3 regions of the Ruegeria sp. BF7 genome follow, and region 2 is predicted to be linked to each of the others. Evidence: riboswitches for the same ligand, from Rfam matches in the RefSeq annotation. Region 2 holds a riboswitch; each other region holds the start of a gene.
The links. Region 2 has a riboswitch for cobalamin ahead of ACR0IK_RS00320 (DUF1636 family protein). Riboswitches for the same ligand answer to the same signal wherever they lie in the genome.
Positions count from the first base shown of each region.

Region 1: linked by a shared signal. The riboswitch ahead of ACR0IK_RS21445 (hypothetical protein) and the one ahead of ACR0IK_RS00320 (DUF1636 family protein) in region 2 are both predicted to bind cobalamin.
Region 3: linked by a shared signal. The riboswitch ahead of ACR0IK_RS09320 (DUF1636 family protein) and the one ahead of ACR0IK_RS00320 (DUF1636 family protein) in region 2 are both predicted to bind cobalamin.

Region 1 covers NZ_JBQFTM010000018.1:8,433-14,636, reverse strand. The annotation lists gene nudC (NAD(+) diphosphatase) at 1-807, opposite strand, end outside; gene ACR0IK_RS21460 (bifunctional 2',3'-cyclic-nucleotide 2'-phosphodiesterase/3'-nucleotidase) at 983-2,863, shown strand; RNA gene ffs (signal recognition particle sRNA small type) at 2,903-3,001, shown strand; gene ACR0IK_RS21450 (alpha/beta hydrolase family protein) at 3,041-3,898, opposite strand; cobalamin riboswitch at 4,040-4,261, shown strand; gene ACR0IK_RS21445 (hypothetical protein) at 4,343-4,750, shown strand; gene ACR0IK_RS21440 (protein-tyrosine phosphatase family protein) at 4,752-5,255, opposite strand; gene ACR0IK_RS21435 (DNA polymerase III subunit gamma/tau) at 5,389-6,204, shown strand, end outside.
Region 2 covers NZ_JBQFTM010000001.1:65,975-72,178, reverse strand. The annotation lists partial or broken gene ACR0IK_RS00335 (transposase family protein) at 852-1,473, shown strand; gene ACR0IK_RS00330 (NAD(P)-dependent oxidoreductase) at 1,667-2,623, opposite strand; gene ACR0IK_RS00325 (LysR substrate-binding domain-containing protein) at 2,727-3,611, shown strand; cobalamin riboswitch at 3,684-3,892, shown strand; gene ACR0IK_RS00320 (DUF1636 family protein) at 3,987-4,367, shown strand; gene cobW (cobalamin biosynthesis protein CobW) at 4,364-5,419, shown strand; gene cobN (cobaltochelatase subunit CobN) at 5,423-6,204, shown strand, end outside.
Region 3 covers NZ_JBQFTM010000003.1:164,283-170,486, forward strand. The annotation lists gene ACR0IK_RS09310 (hypothetical protein) at 1-333, opposite strand, end outside; gene ACR0IK_RS09315 (DUF3299 domain-containing protein) at 885-1,649, opposite strand; cobalamin riboswitch at 1,792-1,991, shown strand; gene ACR0IK_RS09320 (DUF1636 family protein) at 2,086-2,442, shown strand; gene ACR0IK_RS09325 (ABC transporter ATP-binding protein) at 2,439-3,224, shown strand; gene ACR0IK_RS09330 (ABC transporter substrate-binding protein) at 3,244-4,191, shown strand; gene ACR0IK_RS09335 (FecCD family ABC transporter permease) at 4,193-5,206, shown strand; gene ACR0IK_RS09340 (UbiX family flavin prenyltransferase) at 5,181-5,789, opposite strand; gene ACR0IK_RS09345 (UbiD family decarboxylase) at 5,786-6,204, opposite strand, start outside.

The DNA of each region.
Region 1 (6,204 bases), on a different contig from region 2:
CTCACCCGCGCAGCCAAACATCAATGAGGCCGGAAACGGCCAGGGCTGGCTGGACAGATAACTGACCGCACCGACGGGCACGCCTACCTCTTCCATCACTTCGCGCCGGACCGCCGCCTCCAGTGTTTCTCCGGGTTCGACGAAGCCCGCCAGCAGTGAGTACATTCCCTCGGGCCAGCCTGGAGATCGCCCAATCAGCACCGAATCTCCGTGCGTGATCAACATGATGACTACCGGGTCGGTGCGCGGGAAATGTTGCCCGCCGCAGGACGGACAACTGCGCTGCCACCCGGCTTGTGATATTTCGCTCGCGGCACCGCAGCGTGCACAGAACCGGTGGGTTTCATGCCATCCGATCACCGCCTTGGCCGCTGCGGCCAGTTCCGCGTCCCGGGCGGACAGGCGCGTCATGATCCGGCGCAGTTCGGCAAAGACATGGCCTCGGGGCAGGTCGGGATGTTGCTGCTCTGTCCGATCAACAAATGCTCCCAACTGCGACATGTCCAGCCCCTCGGGGGACCAGTTCGAGATATCGAGGGCAAAAACAGGCGACCCGTCCGAGAGACCCAGAAACACGGGTTTCTCCACTCTGCCGCCCGGCCCGTTCTGCACCAATCCGTGCGTCATGGGGATCAGACCCAGCTGATCCAGCGCCTCGCCCCGAACCAGTGGCTTTCCTCGCCACAGCAGCATGCAGGACGCCTGCGGATGGGCGCGCATCCGCGCAAGCTGGTCCGCATCCCCCCGGATATGCGCCGCACGATCCAGGCCCGAGCCGCCAAACGTCACAAGTTCCGCATGTTTCATGAATGTTCCTTTGGGTCGTCGGCACAGGGCTGCCACGGCTGCAGCCGCGTTGCAATGGCAATTCCAAACAGCCGGAAACCTGCGGTCGTCAAATGATCGCAGTCACACCTTAAATGTTGCGCCTAATATACTTTTTGGGGAAAATGCTTAACATATAACTGCCAAAAGTAGAAATTTGTCACACCCCATTCATCTGCCGCGCCCTGTCTTGAAGATACGGATATTGGCAACCTCCGATCTGCATATGAATCTGAGCGGCTTCGACTACTACTCTGACGCCCCGGAACCCACGATTGGGTTTACGCGCACCGCCAGTCTGATCCGGGCTGCGCGGAACGAGGCGGTGGCGGCTGGCGCGCTGGTTCTGCTGTTCGACAACGGAGATTCGCTGCAAGGCACACCAATCGGGGAATGGGCTGCGGAACCGGCCAATGCGCCGCATATTCTGATGCAGGCCTTTGGTGATCTGGACTATGACGCCATCGGGCTGGGCAACCATGATTTCGGCTTTGGACTAGAGGTTCTGGATCGAGTTCTGGCCGACGCTCCCTGCGCGGTGGTGTGCAGCAATGTGCAAAGAAGGAATGCCGATCCTCTCTGGCACAGCCATGCAATCCTGACGCGTACAGTCCCGTACCAGGACCAGCAGGTTACGCTGAAAATCGGAGTGCTTTCAGTGCTTCCCCCTCAGACCGCCAAATGGGAGGCGCACCGGTTGCAGGACCGGGTCACCGTTGGCGATATCCTGACCTGCGCCCGCAACAAGGTGCGGGACTTGCACGCAGAGGGCTGTGATCTGATCCTTGCGCTGGCGCATACGGGGTTGGGATCGCCCTTTGCGGAACCCGATTTGGAAAACGCGATCATCCCGATGGCTGCCATCGACGGCATCGACGTCCTGATCGCCGGGCATTCCCACCTGACTCTGCCCGGTCCCGTGCATGAGGGGCTGAACAATGTCGATGCAGCCCGGGGGCGGGTTCACGGGAAACCGGTGGTCATGCCGGGCCCGGCCGGATCGAATTTGGGGGTGATTGACCTGAACCTCCGCAAGGCGGATGACAGTACGTGGACGATAAAAGACCACAGCACCGAATTGCGCTCGGTTTGCCCGACCCGGTCTGGCGGAGAGGCCCATCCGGTTGCGGAAGACCCTGAATTACTGCGGCTTTTCGCCAAAGGCCATTTGGAAACGCGCCGTCACACGGCTCAACCGGTGGGCCGAACCGATCAGCACCTGCACAGCTATTTCAGCTTTTGCGTTGAGGATAGAGGGCTTGCTTTGGCCGCAGCGGCGCAGGCGGCGGCTCTGCGCCCGTATCTGCAGGGATCGCCCGTTGCGGAGTTGCCCGTTCTGTCCGCGATGGCGCCTTCAAAATTCGGAGGACGCGCCGGGCCGCGGTTTTATACGGATGTGCCACCTGGACAGGTATTCCTGCGTCATATCAACGACCTGTATGTTTTTCCCAACGAATTGCAGGCCGTTGTCGTTAATGGCGCGCAGATCGGCGATTGGCTGGAAATGTCGGCAAGCGTGTTCAACCAGATCAAACCGGGGTTCGAAACCGACCTGGTCGACCCCAGCCGGGCCGGGCATAATTTCGATGTTCTGCAAGGGTTGAGCTATCAGATCGACCTCTCGCAACCTCCACGCTTTGACTCCTCAGGTCATCTGAGCGCTTCTGCACATCGCCGTGTTCACGACATCCGATTAGAGGGCCGTCCCGTAACACCCGACAAGCGCTTTGTCGTTGCGGTGAGCAATTACCGAGCCAGCGGGGGCGGCTATTTCCCTTTTGTCGACCAGGCCGAGCCGATCCGGCTGCCTGCACGACCCGTTCAGCACATATTGCGAGACTACATCTCGGGTGCCCTGCCACGGGACCCGCTGGAAAAAGCGCCCCGCGCCTTTCAGTTTGCTCCATTTCCCGGCGCGACAACCTTGCTCAGAACCGGTCCGAAGGCCCGCGATCACATTGCTGAACTAGAGGAATACACCCCACATCTGATCGGTGCAGACGATGACGGCTTTCTGCTGATCCGTTTGACACTCTGACGGGTTGTCATTTCCGCGTCTGTTGCCTATATCGTGCGTTGAGAGGTTGGCGCGGGCGAGCGCCTCGCCAACCTGGTCAGGTCCGGAAGGAAGCAGCCACAACGAGCCCCGCTTGGGTCGATGTCCAACCTCTCACTTCCTCCCTGTAGCAAACGTAAAGCGCCAGAACCGGCGAAGTCATGCAATCAGCCGTGGCCAAAGGACTGCGTTGCGGCGGGCAAAAGCGCCGATGTGCCCAACTTCCGACAAGCCAAATTCACCGGGTGACAACAGGTGACGGCGCGCATCTGGGCCGTACAGATCGGCCAATCGCCACACCGCATTGGGCGGCACCACATCATCATCCTCGAAGGTAAACAGGTCCACGGGCGTCCCTGACTGCGCCCAGCGCGCATCAGGCAAGGAGATCCCGATCTCGGGCAGGTAGTTGCGCGGTGCGGTGCACCACCGCCGCCACTGCCAATATACCGATGCCGGCAGGTCCGCCCCGAACCCCAGCGCCTTGCCAGGAAGGTACCCCAGGGCTTTCACCGCCAAAGGAGCGTGACCATACCAGAACAGCAAAGCCAGCGCCCGATACGGCCAGGGGTGATCCGATACCGTTACAGGGCCAGAACAGACGCAGATCATGCGGTCGATCTGATCGACGTCGGGCTGAATCGGCCCCAGCATCCCGCCGACTGAATGTCCGATGCTCCACTGCTGCGCATCGGGGAACCTGCGCCGCATTTCAGCCCGGGCCGCGGGCATGTCGACCAAGGCCCAGTCGGCCATCTTGACCCGTGATGCTTTCAGCGATCCGTTCAGAGAATGGCCGAAATCGCTGTAGTCGTAAGTCAGACAGGCCATCCCCCGTTCGGCAGCCAGCCAGCGGGCAAAATGCTGGTAATAATCTCTCGGTACGCCGGTAGCACCGTGAATGACCACGGCCACCCGGGGCGCGGACGCTGGCAGATAAAGGCGTGCCGACAAGGAGCCCGTGCCGGACGGAAACTGAAAGTCCTCGGTCGAATCGGTTTGTGCAGTGTCCAGCATGGTTCGGTCTCCGGATTTTGAACCGATTGGTTCACTTTCTCCAGTCCGCAGTGTTTCCCGTCACAAGTCAACAGTGACCGTACATGACCACACGTCCGCTTGGCCGTGCAAATTGCCCGCTTGACTCGGGTCGCCCGTACCCGCTAGCGATGGCGTGATGGTTCTCGACCCCGATCGTTGGGCGAGATGAAAAGGGAACACGGTGCGGTTCTGCCCCGGTTATACCGGAACGAACCAAGGCCGCGACTGCCCCCGCAACTGTAAGCGGTGAGCAATGCCGAAATACCACTGGCCGAAAGGCTGGGAAGGTCGGCAACGCGATGACCCGCAAGTCAGGAGACCTGCCATCGAACCAAAACCGAAACTCGGGCGGGGTGTCCGGGCAGGTCGTCAGCATGCTGTCACACCTGATCTACGCCCCTTCCTACGCGCGGAGGGCACACAATGATCTGGAAGACAAAGACCCACGAATACTCGGCCACCGTATGCCAGCGAACCGGCAAGACCTGCCCAGCTTTGGCACGGGTCGCGCGTGTCATTACACAGGCGATAGAGACCGCCGCACCTGCAACAACCCCCGATTTTCAGGTCGAAGGCAGCAGTGAACTGACCCATTGCCCCGAAGGTTGCACCGCCCGATTTTGCGCACGGCCTGATCAGATTCGGATCTTTTGCGGCACGGAGTCCGACGTTTCCACCGATTCACTTGATAGGTATGCCGACATGATGTTCGCGGATGTGTTCAGCTCTCTGCCCGCCGATGTTATGGCCAGCCCGCCCTGCGCGATGCTCGAGGTTTTATTGCTGGCCGCAAGTCCGGTTGCGCAACCGGAGCAGCACGCGGCGCTCTAAGCTAGCTGCCCTTTCGGGCGCTGGCCGCCTGCGCCGCCCATTGCAACTGGCCGTCGGTTTCAACGGCGCAGGCCCGTACGGCGCGCAGACGTTTCAGCGCTGCCTCGGGCTGTTCGCCCTGTTCGACCATAAGGCGCAAAGCGACCATGCCAGACCGGCCACAGCCACCCCGGCAATGCACCAACACCCGCCCTCCTCGGGACAGGACTTGTGCCGCCGCTGCGCTGACCTCGGCCCATGCGGCCCGAACCTCTGGCGGTGGCGCGCCAAAATCCGCGACTGGCAGATGCGCCCACCCGATGGCGGCGACGCGAAGATCGTCACCGAATCCGGCGGCACCTTCTTCCAGCATCTCAACCTCAGTGGTCATGGAAACCACCAGATCCGGCTGCCAGTCCCGGATGGTACGAAGATCCTGCAGGTAGTTGCCGCCGCGCCCCGGGATTGGTGAAAGGGCAACCGTGCCATTTCCCACCTGCACGGCGTGAATCGCAAAGAGTCTCAAAAGGTGGCCCTCCTGCGAACGTTTCTACGATGCGTAAACTGTCCTGCAAACCGAATTTCGACTACAGCGGCGGTGGACGCGGGCGGCAGGGGTCTCTACGCTGCATTCCTGAACCGAATCCGACAGAGCAGACATGAACGACACGCCAAGCCCCGCCTATCAGGTTCTTGCCCGCAAATACCGCCCCGAAACCTTTACCGATCTCGTCGGTCAGGATGCGATGGTTCGCACGCTGAAAAACGCGTTCGAGGCCGACCGGATCGCACAGGCCTTCATCATGACCGGCATTCGCGGCACGGGTAAGACCACCACGGCGCGGATCATCGCCAAGGGCATGAACTGCATCGGCCCCGATGGCCAGGGCAAGCCGACCACGGAACCCTGCGGCCAGTGTGAACATTGCGTGGCCATCATGGAAGGCCGACATGTCGACGTGATGGAGATGGACGCCGCCAGCCGCACAGGCGTCAACGACATCCGCGAGATCATCGACAGCGTTCGTTACCGCGCCGCCAGCGCGCGCTATAAGATTTACATCATTGACGAGGTCCACATGCTGTCGACCAGCGCCTTTAACGCGCTGCTCAAGACGCTTGAAGAACCGCCTGAACATGTGAAATTCATCTTCGCCACAACCGAGATCCGCAAAGTGCCGGTAACGGTGCTATCCCGTTGTCAACGCTTCGACCTGCGCCGGATCGAACCTGAGGACATGATCGGCCTGCTTGGCAAGATCGCCGCGGCTGAGAATGCCCAGATCGCGGAAGACGCGCTGGCCTTGATCACGCGCGCGGCCGAAGGGTCGGCCCGGGATGCAACCTCGCTGCTGGATCAGGCGATCTCGCACGGGGCCGGGGAAACCAGCGCCGATCAAGTGCGTGCGATGTTGGGACTGGCCGACCGCGGGCGGGTGCTGGACCTGATGGACATGATCCTGCGCGGAGATGCC
Region 2 (6,204 bases):
CGATCAAAGTTGGTTCTGAGCTATCATTCGAGAGTCATCAAATGAAAGGCTCATGGCCGCTTTCTGGCCCATAGCTGCCGTTGAGCACAACACTCGGTCGCCGCGCTGCAGCCAGTCGAAGCTGCCGTTCGCTGCGCCTGCGAGTTTCGCTGCAGAGCGTATTCTCTGCAACGCGCGACAAACCTGTCGCTCGCATTCACGAAATGATCAGTAGCAACTTTCACATTCTTGCTGCTTGAAAGGGCCTTCAGCATAGCGATGTGAAGCTCCCAAAATCAACCACTCGTGCTCAGCGCAACATTTTTGATTCGAGCAGGGCTTTGCCACCAGAAATTTGAACGCTGATTTAGGTAATCCTCTTAACAAGTTTCGTCAGTATCTACTTGGTGTTTCAAGAACTGAGTTTCGCGTTTTGCTGTCGGTATAGAAGATCCTGTCCACGACAAATTGGGACGGAAAGTCAGGCCACGTTTTTTTGCAGTTCTTCGATAAGCTGCTCTGCCTCTTCCCAATTGCCCAGCTGATCGCGCGAGACCGTTTGGAATGAAAGTGATGGGGCACTGATGGGCGCACCTACAGCTGGTGCGCCCTGATAGGCTTCCACAGCATTTTCGTAATTCCCAAGCCTAAGTTGGGAGACCCCCAGATATTTCTCGCGCCAAGGCAGCCAGATCCCGCTCTGAGTCTCTTAGGGTTGCTGACATCAGCGGCGAGTTCAGGCGCATTGGCAACAATGGCCGCAGCTCCAACGAGGTCCAAAGCATAATCATCCTAGGTGCAAGTTCCGCAGAAAGTTGAGCCTCCCCAACTGAACTGGTCCACCGTTATGTTTGGAGAACGGAGGACCAAGGATGGCCAACAAGCGACCGAAGCCCGAAGAGATTGCCTCGAAGTTATGGCAGGTGGAAGTTCTGATGGGGCAAGGCATGTCCCGTTTCGATGTGGTCAGGCAGTTTGGCGTTGTCGAACAAACCTGTTTTTGCGGGCGAAAGAAATACGGCGGAATGGGCGTGGACCAGTTGAAAAAACTGACGCGGCTTCAAAAGGAGAACGAGAGACCGCGACGTGCGGTTTCAGATCTGACGTCAGACAAACTGATCCTGACGGAAACTACACAGGATGAAGGCCGAAAAGAAAATCATCCAGAGGTTGATTTTCCGGCCTGAACGTGCGGCCCTACTTGACCCCGCTCGTCGTCGTGTTTGCAATAACCATGTACGCAACAAGCTGAACGTTTCCGAGAGACGCGCCTGCCGCGTGCTGGGACAAAACCGATCCACGCAACGGAACGTCCCACAAGGTCGCGCAGGCGAAGACCGACCGGTGGCCGCCCTGATCGAGCTGGCCCGTCAATACGGTCGATATGGCTGTCGAAGGATCGCTGCGCTGCCGCGAGGGGCTGAAAGTGCAATGAAACAACCGAGGAAAGGTCGGCGTTCGCAGGCTCACCTAAATGACGGATCGTGTATCCGCAGCAGCAAGCGAAAACCTGGGTCGCTAAGTGAGCTGTCCAAAACCCCGCAACGTTCCTTGGCTCCAAAGACAGAAAAACCCGTTTAGGTGCTTGTTTTTTATCTATTTTTTCTCTGTAAGGTTCGATTTCAAAACAGGTACTCGCCTCAACTGCTCTACGTTGACAACTGGCCGTATTGCGCCGTGTAGTGCGTCATTCCGCCCTTCGGCCCTGCGGGATGACTTCGTAGCCCGGTTCTTCCGGTTCGTCATCTAGCATCTCGGGCGGAAAGCCGGGTGCTGTGATGTCCAGGCCAGTGGCCTCCTCTAACCGCCTGATAATGTTCGGAGACAGTTCTCGTTCGCCAAAACGGGCGATGCCATCGTCGAAGATGCGGATCATCACCGGGTTGATTTCCAGCGGCACTCCGGCCCGATCGGCCACGTCCTGGAACAACCCGATATCCTTTTTGACAAGGTCCATCGTGAATGAGATATCGCGCGATCCGTTCAGGATGACCTGGCTTTCGGTTTCATGCACGAAGGATGTACCGGAGGAAATCTTGATCGCCTCATAGGTGGTGTTGAGGTCCATCCCGGCAGCCTTGGCGGTCACCAGCGCCTCGGCACAGGTGATCAGGTTGGCGGTGGCCAGATAATTCGTCAGCACCTTCAGGACCGAGGCCGAACCTAATTCCCCGGTGTGCAGAACTCGCCGTCCCATCGTGGTTAGAAACGGCAAAATCCGCTCGAATGTTTCGCGGTCGCACCCTGCGAAGATCGAAATGTTGCCGGTCGCCGCCCGGTGGCACCCGCCGGACACCGGGCAATCGACCGCGGCGCCTCCGCGTTCGACCACCATCGCGCCGAGTCGCATAACCTCAGTCTCATCGGTGGTCGACATCTCCATCCAGATTTTGCCCGGAGCGACCTCGGGCAGCATCTCTTTCATCACGGTGTCCGAGGCGGCCGGGGACGGCAGACAAGTAATGACTGCATCACAATCCCGCATCATCTGCGCCGGGCTTTCGGCAGCTTTGGCGCCTTTGGCCACGTATTCGGCCACCAGATCGGGGGTGAGGTCATGGACCGTCAAGTCAATTCCGTTGCGCAGCAGTGAGCCGGACAGCTTGCCGCCGACATTACCCAAACCGATGAATCCGACTTTCATTTCACCCTCCCGAAGGTCGCCGTTTGTGCCGAGTATCCCTATTGCCTGTCGGAAACGAAAATGAATAATAATACGCGATATAGGTAAAAATTTTTGGTGGTAAATGGATCGCCTTCCAAATCCCGTTTGGCTGCGCAGCTTCGAATCCGCTACGCGCCATCTGAATTTCACCACAACCGCGCGTGAACTTGGCCTGACGCAAACAGCCGTTTCACTGCACATTCGGTCCCTTGAGGCCGAGTTGGGTCAAAAGCTGTTCACACGAAATGCACGGCGTCTGGAACTGACCGAGCTGGGGCAGTCTTATTCGCTGACGGTTCGGCGCGCTTTGGCCGACATTGCGCTGTCGACCAACAGTCTGTTTGGCCCGGCCTCGCGCCAGACCCTGACGATCCGGGCGGCAATTTCGACCGCGACCTATTGGTTGGCTGCCGAGCTGCCTGACTTCTCCGCGCAGCATCCGGGTATTCCGGTCCGACTTGTCTCTCACATCTGGAACGATAGTGGGACGCCCGGCGATGTGGATGTGGAAATCCGGCTGGGTTATGGCGACTGGCCGGGGGTGCGATCCCAAAAACTCACCGACGAAAAGCTAGTCCCGGTCTGTCGGGCTGGGGACGACTCAGCGAAACTGATCACCCTGCCAAACGGGCCACTGATTCACATCCTTGGATACGAGGACAACTGGGCGCGGTATCTTCAGGCCAACGGCATAGCGCCGCCCGACCAGCCGCCTCGGCATTCTGTGGACACCACGGTGGCAGCGCTGCAACTAGTGATGGCCGGTGCAGGATATGCCACGATCCTTGAACGGTTCGCAAAAAACGCAATTCGGCAAGGCGCACCGATTGCGATTGCGGGTCCGGCGATTCCCTTTGCCCAGTCGCATTATCTGGTCAGCGCTCAACGGGCCGCGCAATCCACGGCAGCGGCGGGTTTGTTTTGCGCGTGGTTGCAGGACCGGCTGGTGGCGGATGCCGCGGATTGACACAAGCTGGTCGCTTTTCTGTTCTATGGGGTTTCTACCCCTGTCTCGCGCTTGACAAGGCCCCTGCCCGTGCCGCATGTCGCTTGCGTTGGTGTCCATCCCAGGATGGATGAAAAGGGAATGCGTCAACGGCCATCCGTCAAACGCAGCCGCCCCCGCGACCGTGACCGGAGAGGGTGCCCATAGCCACTGGCCAAATTGGCCGGGAAGGCGGGACATCCGACAGAGGCCCGCCTCTGACATCCGCAAGCCGGGAGACCTGCCAGCACGCGAAGATGAAACCGGGCGGGGTGTTCCGGTGTCGGGTCCATGTTGCGACACGTGGCCCGCATGAAACCCCGTCCCCCGCAAGGAGGATTTGGGGGGATGAGAGACATGACCGAGACCGCACCTGTTGAGCTGCTGGTCTGTACCACGTGCCGCCGTGGCCTGCCTGCCGAGGACGACGCGCAACGGCCCGGCACCTTGCTTCATAAAGCGCTGGAACAAGCGGAACTGCCCGAGGGCATCACGCTGAAAGCCGTGGAATGCCTGTCGAACTGTGATGAAGGTTGTTCCATCGTGCTGCGCGGCGGGCTGGAACGTTGGACCTTTGTCTATGAACACCTCAACGAAAACGACCATGTCGAAACCATTGTCGAAGGTGCCACCAAGTACCTCGCGACCGAGGACGGCCTGGTCAAATGGCGCGAACGCCCCGAACATTTCCGCAAAAACTGTGCGGCCCGCATTCCCCCGATTGGAGCCCTGAAATGAGCAATCTCGAAAAACTCCCCGTCACTGTGATCACCGGCTTTCTGGGCTCGGGCAAGACTACGCTGGTCAAACACCTGATGCAGAACCCGCAGGGCAAGCGTCTTGCCGTTGTGGTCAACGAGTTTGGCGATGTGGGCGTAGATGGCGATATACTGAAATCCTGCGCCATCCCGGATTGCCCAGCGGAAAACATCATGGAACTGGCCAACGGCTGCATCTGCTGCACCGTAGCCGATGATTTCATTCCCACTATCGAGGCGCTGATGGCGCTGGAGCCGCGCCCCGATCACATCCTGATCGAAACGTCCGGTCTTGCTCTGCCCAAGCCGCTGCTGAAGGCCTTTGACTGGCCCGACATCCGCTCCAAAATCACCGTGGATGGCGTGATCGCTCTGGCAGATGCCGAGGCCGTCGCCGCCGGTCGTTTTGCCCCTAGTGTCGAGGCCGTTGATGCCCAGCGCCTGGCCGATGACTCGATCGATCACGAAACGCCCCTGTCCGAAGTGTTCGAGGACCAGATTTCGTGTGCCGATATCATCTTGCTGACCAAGCCTGATCTGGCGGGTCCCGAAGGTGTGGCTAAGGCCAAAGAGATCATCGCCGCCGAGGCGCCGCGCCCCCTGCCCGTCGTCGAAGTGGCCGAAGGTGTAGTGGATGTCCGCGTTGTGCTGGGTTTGGAAGCAGCAGCCGAGGACGACATGGACGCCCGCCCATCGCATCACGACGGCCATCACGACCACGAGCATGACGACTTCGAAAGTATCATCGTCGAACTGCCGGAACAAACCGATCCCGCCGATCTGGTCGCCAAGATCGAACGTATGGCCACCGAACTGAACATCCTGCGCGTCAAAGGCTACGCCGCTGTTCAGGGCAAACCGATGCGCTTGCTGGTGCAGGCCGTTGGCGCCCGCGTCCGTCACCAGTACGACCGCCCCTGGGAACCCGGCGAGGATCGTCGCTCGCGTCTGGTGGTCATTGCCGAGCATGACGACATCAAAGAAACCGCAATCCGCGATATCCTCGTGGGTGTGACCGAGGCCGCCGAGTAAGCCATGCACGTCGTCTTCCGCGAAAGCCACGGGTTAGAAGAAACCGAGCCCCCGACCGATCTGGGCCAAAGCCCGGCGGATCTGGTTGTGCTGTCCTTTTCCGACAGCGACCTTGGTGCTTTCGCGGCGGGCTGGCATCGTGGTGGCGGTCCCGAGGGGCGGATGCCGACGATGCGGCTGGCCAACCTGACGGCGCTGAAACACCCTCTGTCTGTCGACACATATGTTGAACAAACTCTGGAGGGTGCAAAGGGCATCCTGATCCGCCTGATCGGCGGTGTTCCTTATTGGTCTTACGGCTTGCAGCAGGTTCTGGCGCTGGCGCAGGCCAAAGGCATCGCGCTGGCCGTTCTGCCTGCGGATGGGCGTGAGGACACGCGACTGGATGATTACTCCACCCTACCGGTCTCGACCCTGCGCCGCTTGGCGCATCTGTGTGACACTGGCGGCGAGGTTGCAGCACAGGCTGCGCTGGCGCAAATGGCGCTGGCAGCGGGTCTTTATGCCGGCCCGGTGATGGGCGCAAAGACCTTACCCGACTGCGGCGTCTGGTGCCCGGACCGCGGCGTGATCCCGGTGGATATAGCGTTCACAAGCAATGCGAGACGTATCCTCGTCACCTTCTACCGCGCCTATCTGACATCGGCCGACACTGCTCCGGTCGCCGCCCTGATCCGCAGCCTACGGGACCGGGGACTGGATGCGATTGGCCTGTTCGCTCCTTCGTTGAAAGCGCCAACCGCCGCTGAATGGCTGCGTGAACAGGTCGTTGTATCGGAGCCCTC
Region 3 (6,204 bases), on a different contig from region 2:
ATTGATCAGAACACGCCCGAGGTTTTCGCAGGTGATGCCTCGGATATCAAACTGACGCACCCGCGGGCGTTCTGCCGGCAGGTCCCGAAACCCGAAAAGAGTGATCCGTTCGAAAACACCCGCGGCATCGAATATAACCACCTGATAACTGGCACTGTCTATCGACGTTGTGGTTTGGTTTTCGACCAGAAAGGTCAGGCGGCAGGCGCTTTCGACCTCTTCCACCGCATTCAGCTCGACCATCAGGCCCGGCTCGACTTGCGTGGTTTCGGCCAGAGCCGCAACAGGCAGCGCACAGAGAATGGCGGCAAGGGCCGGACGGCGATACTTCATAGATGCGCTCCTGATCGTTCTACGCAGGCAGGACTTTGGCGGCGTTCCACCCGTCATATCTAAGACCACTGGGGCTCGAAAGGGTTGCCGACACCTTTGTGATAAAGGGCGATTTACAGCCCGTTCAACCCTGCCGTTTCATGACTTCCATCGCAAGTGCATGATATTGCGAAGGCTCCGGGTCGGGCTGATAGACTATCGCACAGGCCACCAGCCATTCCATCGCGTTCGACTTGACCCGATGTTCGGCGAAGATCGCGATGTTTCGGCGTTCGAATACCTGCGCATAGATGGGCCAATCGCCCTGTACAGCCGGGAATAGCGCACCAGCGGCATGCGCTGTTCGCCGCCCGCGAGGTCAACCTCTGCAAGGTTAATGGGTGTCATCAATACATCCAGCACCTCTGAAGAGGCTCAAATCGTCGTCACTTGTACACCTAAAAAGAAATCTCAGCGCACCCTGAGATTAAGGTTTTTCAAATCCCAAAGACGATCGGTTCTGTTCAGGAGGAAATCGGCAAGGCAGCCTGGGGGGCGATCCGGTGATCCCGTCACTCAGACGCCTTCTCCGCGCCGGTTTTGCTGTTGCCTGCAGAACGGAAGCGTTCGGCCGAGCTCTGCGTCCACTTCAGTCCGCCGCCCTGTGTTTCCAGGGTTTCGACACTGTCGGCCTCCAGCTGGAACGTCGCGCGCATGGGCATCAGCCCATCCACCACCATTGTGTTTTGTTCTGACGGATCGATGGTCAGCTTTCCGGTCAAACGAACCGGCTCGTGGACGTAACCGGGCTCCCAGTCGCCGTTCAGCCGTACCCGGATCATCTGATTGGGCGGCGGCGGCGGCAAGTGGCTGCACATACCGGGCTGAGGCACCAGATAAGCGATGGGGTGCCCATCCGCATCGGGCGGCGCCGGAATGGCAAACCCCGCCATCGTCACCGTTTGACCGTCGAATTCAGGGTTTCCGGCCGCACCGGCACGATCCCGGCGCTGGGCCACGACAAGTCGCTGGTCCAGCAGCCAGTCGATATCGATGCCGTCCGCAGCCAGGGCTTTCTCGGTTTCGACCAGAAGCTCCTGCCACTTCCGCCGCTCATCGGGGCTGCCCACTTCCTGACGCAGCCTGCCGCGCAGGCGCACGACGAAAATCAGATCGTCGAACTGCTCCGGGCTGAGATCGCGGTAGGGGTCCTCGAAGACCTGAACGGACGGGTCAGGCAATTCGGACCATTCCAGTTCAGCCCCCGGTGCCGCCAGCGCAGAAGAACCGCACAGGCTCAATGCCAGAATCGTTGCAAGGTGAAACCAATATCGCATGATCTGAGTCTATCTCCCTGCCGAGATCATTCCAGCCAGTTTTTGCGAACAACGTCCTTAACTGGCCACCCTTATGCCTCAGAGCTGGCCAGTAACGAACGAACAGGATGAAACTTTCATATTGACGCACTGGGCGATCTCGGGCAGTCAATCTGATGATGGTTCCCCCAATTGGGGATGAAAAGGGAATACGGTGAGGTCCGCTAACCGGCGCCAACTCCGTGACTGCCCCCGCAACTGTAAGCGGTGAGCGACGCCATAAATCCACTGGCCCACAGGCCGGGAAGGATGGCCAAGCCAAGACCCGCAAGTCAGGAGACCTGCCATCATGTTTTCAACCAACCCGGGGCGGGGCGTCCCGGAAGGAGGCAAAGTGACGAACGCGTTACGCTATTACATTGCCGCCACCTCGCTTCGGCAATAAGCGGAGTGGGCAATGGCAAACGACCCCCAACACTTCCTGCTGATTTGCGAGACCTGCAACGGCACGGACGCCGCGCATGCGATCGGAAAGGCGCTGACGCACCGGCTACCTTCCGGGTTTTCCATACGCATGGTTTCCTGCATGGCTGGTTGTGACCGACCGACAACCGTAGGCTTTCAGGCTGTTGGCAAAGCGCAATACCTGTTTGGTGACGTCAAATCCTCGCAGGACATTGATGCTCTGGCCCAGTTTGCGCGGCAATTCCAAGACAGTGGGGACGGCTGGACCAATGCTTCTGACCGTCCGCGTGCATTGTTCAACAAAACCTTGGCTCGTATGCCCCGTCTGAACGTGGAGGTGCACCCGTGACAAACTCAGCGTTTCTGATCGCGCGTGGCCTAGAATACTACGCACTCAACGGCGACGTCCTACTACAGGGAGCATCCTTCGAACTGGACAGGGGTGCGGTTTTGGCCATAGCCGGACCAAACGGGGCCGGGAAAACTACGCTTCTGAACCTTTTATGCGGTGCAGCTGAGATGGTTCTGGGGGACGTCCTTGTCGATGGGCGCAGCCTGAAACAGATGTCGTCCAAAGACCGTGCACGCATGATCGCCGTTGTCAGCCAGCAGGAGTTCCCGGACGGTCGGCTGCTGCTGCGAGACTATGTAGCGCTGGGTCAGATTCCGATCCGCTCAGACCGATCCACCGAAGACCACGCGGTCGAGCTTGATCGGATACTGGACCTGACCGGGCTGGGCTCACTGGCGGACAAGCGGATGGCCCTGCTGTCCGGCGGTGAACGCCAGCGCGCGCATATCGCCCGCGCCCTGGCGCAAAACCCGTCTCTGTTGTTTCTGGATGAACCCACCAACCATTTGGACCCGGACGCCAAGGGGAGAATGCTGTCGCTGGTGGCCGAACTGGGCATCACGGTGGTCATGATCGTGCACGATCTGGTCATGATCCCCGAGTTTGCCACCCACGTGGCGCTGATGAAATCCACGCGTCTGACCAGTTTCGGCCCCGTGGCCGAAGTGCTGACGCCCGCGCATGTGCGCGACACGTTTGGCGTCGATTATCTGTGTTTCCAGCATGAAGGCCGAGTGATCCCGGCACTGGATATCCGAAGAACCCCAGTTTCAAATTAACTTAAGGAAACTCTCCCCAATGAAACATATCTGGTCTGCGGCCCTGATCACCGCCATGGCAGGCAGCGCCTCCGCGCATGAGGTAACGATTGACAATTGCGGTGAACCGCTGGTTTTCGAATCTCAACCCGAAAGGCTGGTCGTTCATGACATGAACATGACCGACATGGCCTTTGCCCTTGGCCTGCAGGACAAGATCGTGGGCCTGACCGGCATCACCGGCTGGTACAAGACCAGCCCCGAATTCGACACCCTGCGCGGTAACATCCCCGAACTTGCGCCGAAATACCCGACCGTTGAAAATCTGGTTGCGGCTGAACCCGACCTGTTCTTCGCCGGTTGGTATTACGGCATGAAACCTGGCGGCGACGTGACACCCGACACTCTGGAGCCTTTTGGCATCAAGACCATGATCCTGACCGAAAGCTGCGTGCATCTGGACAAGGATCGCCCCGAAGCCAGCATGAATCTGTTGTTCGACGATGTGCTGCGTCTGGGCAAGGTCATGCATGTCGACGACAAGGCGGAAGCACTGGTCGGCGGCTGGAAAGAAGAACTGGCCGCGATCGAAGCACAGACCGCCGATCTGGCCAAACCGCGTGTCTTCCTGCTGGATGGCCCGGCAGACGCGCCCTTCACCGCCGGTAAATTCGCCATTCCCGATGCGATGATCGCGGCCGCCGGCGGCGAGAACGTCACCCATGACATGGACACCAGCTGGGGTCGCACCTCATGGGAGGCTGTTGCCGCATCCAACCCGGAATTCCTGGTGTTGCTGGACTACCAGACCGGCAATGGCGCGGGAGATACATTCAAGTTCCTGCAGGAGCATCCGGTAATGTCACAAACCGACGCCGTGAAGAACGAGCGCTGGATCGGCCTGCGGTACGAGGAACTAACCCCTGGACCGGCAAATATCGAGGCGATCTCGAAAATGGCCAACGCCATGCACCCGGGCCTCAACTGATATGAACCGATTGAGCCTTGTGCTCGTGCTGGGGGCGGTCGTTCTGACCGTCCTTTTGCTGATTTCGACCGTCTACGGAACCACACCCATTCCAGCGACAGACGCATTCAACGCTGTCCTGTTGGGCACCGGGATGATCGACGGAGAGATGTCGGCGCTGCACCGGATCGTGTTTGACCTGCGCCTGCCCCGCGCATTGTTCGCGGCCGTCATTGGTGCCGGGCTGGGGATTGTCGGCGTGGTTCTGCAGACCACCACGCGCAACGATCTGGCCGACCCCTTCCTGTTTGGTCTATCCTCGGGCGCGGCAGCAGGAGCCGTGTTCGTCATCACCGTGACCGGCGATATTCTGGGTTTCTGGACCTTGCCGCTGGCGGCGTTTTGCGGCGGTCTTGTGGCGTCGGGCATCGTGCTTGCGCTGGTGCACGCCATGCGCACAAGCGCACCGGAAAAACTGATCCTTGCCGGACTGGCGGTTTCCTTCCTGTTCTCGGCCATCACCAATTATCTGATCTTCGCGGGCGACAGCCGCGCGGCGCATACGGTCATCTTCTGGATGCTGGGCGGGCTGGGTCTGGCACGTTGGGAAACCTTCCCACTGGTCTGCGTCGGACTGCTGCTGATCCTGTCCTATTCGCTGTATCGCAGCCGCTGGCTGGACGCCCTGCTGACCGGAGACTTGACCGCCGCCACGCTGGGCGTACCGGTCCAGGGCCTGAGGTTCAGCATGTTCTTCACTGCGGCCCTTGCCACCGCCGTATTCGTCTCGGTCGCAGGTGTGATCGGCTTTGTCGGCCTGATGGTGCCTCATATCGCCCGCGGTATCGCCGGACCGCTGCACAACCGGCTTCTACCCACGGCGGCGATTGTGGGTGCGGCCTTGCTGACGGGATCCGACATTCTCAGCAGGCTTCTTCTGGCGCCACAGGAGTTGCCGGTGGGGATCGTGACAACCTCGATCGGTTCGGTGTTTGTTTTTCTGCTGCTGTTCAGGACCGCAAGGGCTCAGCACTAGAGCCAGGTATCACTCCTGCTTCGGCCCATTGATTTGCCACCGGCGCGGATACTCCCAACAGATCGATCGCGCGGGCGGCAATCTGGACGACGATATCCGACACGCATTGCGGTTTCAGATAGAAGGCCGGTACAGGCGGCAGGACAATCGCGCCCATTTCGGTGGCGGTTGTCATGTTCCGAAGATGTACCAATGTCAGCGGCGCTTCGCGGGTCAGCAGGACCAGACGCCTGCGTTCCTTCAGTTGGACGCTGGCGGCGCGGGTCAGTAGGTTGTCATCCAGACCATGCGCGATTGCCGCCAGTGACCGCATCGAACAGGGTGCCACGATCATCCCCGTCACCGGGACCGATCCTGACGCAATGCTAGCGCCAATGTTGTCGATGGAATGGTGGCGGGTTGTCAATCCCCTGAGGGTTTCAAACGCATCACCCCCACACTCTTCAAGAAGCGTACGTTTGGCTGCGTTGCTGGTGACAAGGTCGATTTCGACGTCCAAGCCGGACAATTGCCGCGCAACCGACATCCCCAATGCCGCACCCGAGGCTCCGGCCACGCCCAGGATCACACGGTGTTGGCTCATGACGCCGCTCCTTTCATCAGGCGGGAAACAAGATCGGCGGCAAAGTCCGCGTCTTTGTTCGCCGTTTTCATCACGGTTCCCCATTCCCGGCTGGTTTCGCTTTCGATCTTGGTTGTGGCGTCGATGCCCATTTTCCCGGCTAGTCCCGGTTGCGGAGAGGCGAAGTCCAGGTAGTCCATCGGTGTGTTCTCCAGCGTCATCACATCCCGACCCGGGTCCATTCGCGTGGCAAGCGCCCAGGCGATGTCATCCCAGTTTGCGGGGTCGATGTCGTCATCCACAACCACGATCATCTTGGTATAGCTGAATTGCGGCAGCATCCCCCACAACGCCATCATCACCCGGCGCGCCTGACCGGGATAGCGTTTGTCGATACTGACAACGGCCATGCGGTACGAGCACGCGGCGGGCGGCA